Regions from separate parts of the Bacillus kalamii genome, predicted to be linked through region 2. Evidence: predicted binding sites of a transcription regulator. Region 2 holds the regulator's gene; the other holds the start of a gene.
What was found. Region 2 encodes Rex, which represses fermentation and respiration genes when NADH is low (regulators of the CRP and FNR family bind a similar motif). Its sites were predicted from a motif close to TTGTGAAATATTTCACAA; they were not measured.
Positions count from the first base shown of each region.

Region 1 (3,182 bases), 260 kb from region 2:
GCGGATACACAGCAGGCAATTCCATAGTCATCACCATATTCAAGTCTCATCAAATCATCATTTTCATATTGAATCGCACTTGTTTGAATACTCATTTTCGCACAGAATTTCTTGAATGCTTCAGGTAGCTTAGTTGACCATAGTACAGTCAAGTTTGGCTCTGGTGCAGGTCCAAGGTTTGATAAAGTGTGCAAGAATCGGAATGAGTTCTTTGTCACCAAAGGAGTGCCATCAAGTGATACACCGCCGATTGATTCAGTTACCCAAGTTGGGTCGCCACTGAATAGTTCATTGTAATCCGGTGTTCTTGCAAATTTTACAAGGCGAAGCTTCATAACAAAGTGATCAACTAGTTCTTGTGCTTCCACTTCTGTTAATGAACCGTTTTTCAAATCTCTGTCTACATAGATATCAAGGAAACTCGATACACGGCCAAGGCTCATTGCTGCGCCGTTTTGTTCTTTAATGGCAGCTAGGTAAGCGAAGTATACCCATTGGAATGCTTCACGTGCATTTTGAGCAGGAGCAGAAATATCAAAGCCATGGCTTGCTGCCATTTGTTTTAATTCGCTTAAAGAACGGATTTGCTCAGCAAGCTCTTCGCGAAGTTTGATTGTATCCTCTGACATGGTTGAGCTTGTATTGTTCAAATCTCTTTTCTTTTCTTCAATCAAGAAGTCCACACCATAAAGTGCAACGCGGCGATAGTCACCGATAATGCGTCCACGGCCGTAAGCGTCCGGAAGACCAGTGATGATTCCCGCTTTACGGGCCATTTTCATTTCTGGTGTATAGGCGTCGAATACACCTTGGTTGTGGGTTTTACGGTATTTAGTAAAGATTTCTTCTACTTCCTTATCAACATGGAAGCCATAAGCCTCAGCTGCATTTTCAGCCATGCGGATTCCTCCGAACGGTTGAAGGGAACGCTTGAATGGCGCATCCGTCTGGAAACCTACAACTGTTTCAAGGTCTTTGTTTAAGTAGCCTGGTTCGTGTGATGTAATAGATGATACGATTTTTGTATCAAGATCAAGTACACCGCCAGCTTCACGTTCTTTTTTTGAAAGATCCATTACTTGTTCCCAAAGCTTTGAAGTTGCTTCAGTTGGACCTTCCAAGAATGAGTCATCATCCTCGTATACATTAATGTTTTTTATAATAAAGTCACGCACATTGATTTCTTTGTTCCAGATACCTGCTTGGAAGCCTTTCCACTGTTCCATAAAATATTCCACCTCTCTAAAATTTCGAGTAAAACAGATTCGTTTTTTTCTATATAACAGATTATACATATAGCATACTCTCCTTCATAGATTCATTCTCATATTAAAAATGAACTATTTGTGAACTTATACACATAAATTAAGCAATTTGGATATATGTAGGCGAATACCAAGGGATGATAGTGCTTACATTTTGAATTTATTGTCTATTAAAGGGAATCTTTCTATGATTCTCCTTAATATGTAAACAGTGTTTTGAGAGAGTATTTTAAAAATTATACCTTCTGTAGTAGAGGGATAGTGCAACTGTACTATTTTTACTGATGCAACAGGGGAAACAGATACTGGAAAGGCAGAGTGGAGGTTAGACATAATAAAAACATCCTGAGATGATCAGGATGTTTGGTCGGCGGCGATAGGTGGTAAGTGAAAAGAAATTGTTTCTTTCCTTACAATCTTCTTGCTCCTATGTATTTTGGATTCCAATAGCTATTGGATAAAGAATCAATTGTCACGCCTCTTGATGTAGATGCGTGCATGAAACTATTATTCCCGACAAAAATGCCGACGTGGGAAGGTCCTTTCTTATATGTAGAGAAGAATACCATGTCCCCTTTTTGGAGCTGTTTTTGCTGTACAGCCTTTCCTTTATTGAAAAGCTGAGTTGTTGTGCGGGGAAGTTTCTGGCCAGTAGCTTTTGAATATGTATATCCAACAAATCCTGAGCAATCGAAGCCTTTAGGAGTTGTTCCGCCAAACCGGTATGCTGTACCTATGTATTGCTTACCCACTGAAATGATTTTTTCCTGGGTGCTTGCTGAATTATAAGAAGCTGCTTGAGTATCAGTCGGCATCAATAATGCGCATACAATAGACAGAGTAACAATAGACGAAACAACTAATTTCTTCATAAATTCCTCCGGACTCTTTTAGTAGAATAGGTTGATAGGCTTACTATATCAAAGAACCTTTTTTTTGTGATTTACAGTAAGATTAAGTTTTATTACGGAAATATTACACACTTTGACAAAATTATGTTTGTTCAGACAAAAGTAAACAAGGCAGACTGATGAAGACTATTTTTTATTTAATAGAAATGAGTCTTTTTTTATTGGATAAATAGTCCTTTTTTTATAAAAAAGAGTATCTTGCTTTTTGTTACAAAAGGCCTGCTTATGTCCAGTTTTTTGTCAAAGGCAATAAAAGTTGCATAAAAACGCTCATCGATTCTTCATTCCTACCGATAAGAATGGTAGAAAAGAAATTATATGAAGTCGGGTGAGTTTCATGGATAAAACATCCATCATAGGTGTTATATTAGGGATTCTTGCTGTTGGGGTAGGTATGGTGCTTAAAGGAGTCAGCATCACAGCTCTACTGAATCCTGCTGCTATTTTAATTATTATTGTTGGGACAATTGCCGCAGTGACGATTGCATTCCCTACAAATGAAATCAAACGAATACCCAAGCTGTTTCGGATTTTGTTTACAGAAAAGAAAGTGACCAAGCAAGAAGAATTAATCAAAACGTTTTCGGAATGGGCTGTTATTGCCCGAAAAGAAGGCCTGCTTGCTCTTGAAGGCATTTCAGAAAGCGTGGATGATCCTTTTCTCCGCAATGGCTTAAACCTGGCAGTGGAGGGACAAAGTGCAGATTATATAAGAGATATATTGACCGAAGAAATAGATGCGATGGAGGAACGCCATCAATCAGGAGCAGCTATTTTTTCGCAGGCTGGTACATACGCACCCACACTCGGAGTTTTAGGGGCAGTTATCGGCTTGATTGCCGCCCTGTCCCATATGGATAAAATTGAAGAATTGAGTAAGGCCATTTCGGCTGCCTTTGTTGCAACCCTGATGGGGATCTTCACCGGATATGTTTTATGGCATCCTTTTGCCAATAAATTAAAGCGGAAATCCATGCAGGAAGTGGCTATCAAAAACATGATGATT
Region 1 covers NZ_JBDFMI010000006.1:1,177,978-1,181,159, forward strand. Annotated here, with positions in the region: gene pflB (formate C-acetyltransferase) at 1-1,226, opposite strand, end outside; gene ABC357_RS23605 (C40 family peptidase) at 1,676-2,137, opposite strand; gene motA (flagellar motor stator protein MotA) at 2,514-3,182, shown strand, end outside.
Region 1: pflB (formate C-acetyltransferase) is a predicted target of Rex. The motif match lies at 1,345-1,362, and genes of this name have one in related genera.

Region 2 (3,182 bases):
CAGCAACCTCTGGAGCAACCCGCTCGCCATTATCAAGTACATTTCCTGCGCCTACAGCAATTACTTTACCTTCTTGAGGCTTTTCCTTTGCAGTATCAGGCAGTACGATACCGCTTGCAGTTTTTTCTTCAGATTGAACTAGTTCAATAATAACGCGATCTCCTAATGGTTTTAACAAGAAAAACACCCTCCTCAATTTTAACTCACGATAGATTATCTATTAGCACTCAACACTAATGAGTGCTAACACAATTATTATCATAATGAAATTTGCTCTTTTTTTCAAGTATTTCACTTTAAAAAAAATCCCCGTTTTTTCTACATGATTTGCCATTTGCCTCAACAAATTGATGTAACCTTCTACAGTATGGGCCATAAAAGGCATTACTATTACAATCCTAAGCAAGCAATTAACCGGAATCGTTTGTAACCTTTCCCTAAAAAGAAGTACAATACTCATAAGTGCTTTTTTAAAGGAGTTAACTCAGTGAAAAAAGAATATATATTGATTTTAATCACTTATGTGTGTATGCTTTTATCGCCATTTTTCGGGACACCGCTCTTTACGTTCATATGGAAGATGGCCGGGGTGCCTGAACAGAAGGCAATCCTTAATGGTTATGCGTATTGGTCCATTTTCGCTTTCCTGGCAACTTTGTTCATCATCCTGTGGCTGCTTCGGAAAGAACGCTCTGCCGGTGAAGGCAACCTCCGCGACAAACCGAAAGCATCCGTTGGCATTTCCATCGCCTGGGCGATCGGCGGAATTTTCATCGCGATATTCGCTCAGAATATCGCCGTCCGAATTGAACAATTGGTTGGCATAAATACCGTATCGGAAAACACGTCATTCATTATGCAAATGATTAAGAGCATCCCTCTTTTCGTTATCTTAACCAGCATAATTGGCCCAATTCTTGAAGAGATTGTGTTTCGGAAAATCATTTTCGGAACCATATACAAAAAGTATAACTTCTTCATTTCTGCTTTGGTCAGCTCGGTCATTTTTGGATTGGCGCACAGGGAGCTGCCGCATATCCTGCTTTATTCAGCCATTGGGTTCACATTTGCCTTTCTCTATGTACGGACGAATCGCATATTGGTCCCCATCTTCGCCCATGTCATGATGAACACGCTGGTTGTCATCGTCCAATTGAAGTACGATGATATCATGCAATCTATTGAAACCGTACAAAGCATTATTGGAGGAATATTATGAGACGTCAATCACCTTTAGCCTCTGGCTTGCTGTATATAGTTCTTGGCATCGTCTTCACGTTCCTGGCCATCAACTACGTATCACAGGATGGCTGGAACTTATTTTCTTTTTTAATCGTCTTTCTTGCCACAATCGATTTTGGGACAGGCATCCGGCTGCTTATGCTCCATTTCCGTCTGATGCGTATGAAAAAGAAATAAAAAAGTATACAAAAAAACCGATCCTAGCATGATCGGTTTTTTCATGTTCAATTCTCGAACAATGGTGTTTCATCATCGGTATGATGAGTATCCTCCATCGGATAATGCTTCAGAAAATAGACAAGCGACTGCAATTCAACGGCAAGATCGATATGGTGCACACGAATGGAAGCAGGCACATTTAATCGCGCAGGCGTAAAATTCAGGATTCCCTGCACATTGGAATGGACAAGACGATCTGTAATTGGCTGTGCCACTTTAGCAGGCACTGTCAAAATCGCAACAGAAACTCCCTCTTTCTGAAGGCGTTCCTCCATTTCATCCATATGATAAATTTCTACTTCCCCTATCTTCGTACCCACTTTATCCTCCGAAACATCAAAAGCCATTTCGATTTTCGTATTATTATTTTTCAAGAAATTATAGTGCAAAAAAGCGGTCCCTAAATTCCCTACCCCGATCAACGCAACTTTGGTCAGCTCATCCTGGTCAAGTGTTTTACGGAAAAAAGATAATAAATAATTGACATTATAGCCATAGCCTTTCTTGCCAAGCGCTCCAAAGTACGAAAAATCCCTGCGGATAGTTGCTGAATCCACTTTTACCGCTTCACTTAATTCTGCGGAAGAAACTCTTTGTTTTCCTGATGAATGCAAATTCTTTAAGAACCGATAATACAACGGTAAACGCTTCGCCGTTGCTTGCGGGATTTTTAATGTATCATGCGGCATAAATAACTCCCCCCAATATATTCTGCTCATTCTTACTAATTTTTGTCTATAATAATCAGGGTCTGATGATACTCCTTTTTTTCCTAAATAAAAGGCTTAACCTTTTGATTAGGAAGTAATTGACCGTTCGGAGTAAGTAAAGCTCACTGCGCAAATGCGCATCCCTGTTAACGCTTTCATTCCCGTACTGTCCCCTATCGCCTTTTTATCCGTTATTGTCAAACATAATCAAAAATTTTGATTTTTCAACAACTAATAGGTGCATGGTTTATCCATGGACATAACAGGATAGCAACATAATAGCACGTAACTTGCTGTATAACCAAACAGTACACGGATGGAATGTTTGTATGTGCACTCTTACTGATGTGAATGTCTATTGATAGTTGCCGGACTGATCTGAACGTGCAGATTAGCCCCTACGTTAAATCATACACTATTTTCCTTTCTTTGTGCAAAAGTTTGTATTGCATTTCACAAAAGAAGCTTTACATAATTGCCCATTGACCCTTTTATCGTTTACACTACAACTATGACAACCGAGGTGAAAAAATTATGATCGTTCTACAAGTTAATAGAATCTCTAAATACTTTGGGGCTGAAAAAGTCCTTTCTGATATAAAACTGGAAGTCCAGCAAAGGGACCGCATCGGCTTGGTCGGAAGAAACGGAGCCGGAAAATCAACTCTCCTGAAAATCATCGCAGGGCAATTATCCTATGATGGAGGAGAAATAATCAAACCAAAAGACTTAACGTTCGGTTATTTAGCTCAAAATACAGGCCTTGAATCGGATAAGACCATATGGGAGGAGATGCTGACTGTCTTTGCCCATCTGATTGATCTGGAAAGAAAGCTCCGTTCGCTTGAGGAAAAAATGACTCTACCGGAAACATATAATAATGAAGTGCTCTACCAGCAAATCATGCGTGAATACGATGAGTTACAAATTGCCTTTAAGGAAAAAGGGGGCTATCAGTATGAAGCAGATATCCGCTCCGTCCTGCATGGCCTTCAATTCCAGCAATTCGAT
Region 2 covers NZ_JBDFMI010000006.1:918,119-921,300, reverse strand. Annotated here, with positions in the region: gene groES (co-chaperone GroES) at 1-178, opposite strand, end outside; gene ABC357_RS22455 (CPBP family intramembrane glutamic endopeptidase) at 488-1,219, shown strand; gene ABC357_RS22450 (YdiK family protein) at 1,216-1,419, shown strand; gene ABC357_RS22445 (redox-sensing transcriptional repressor Rex) at 1,467-2,150, opposite strand; gene ABC357_RS22440 (ABC-F family ATP-binding cassette domain-containing protein) at 2,706-3,182, shown strand, end outside.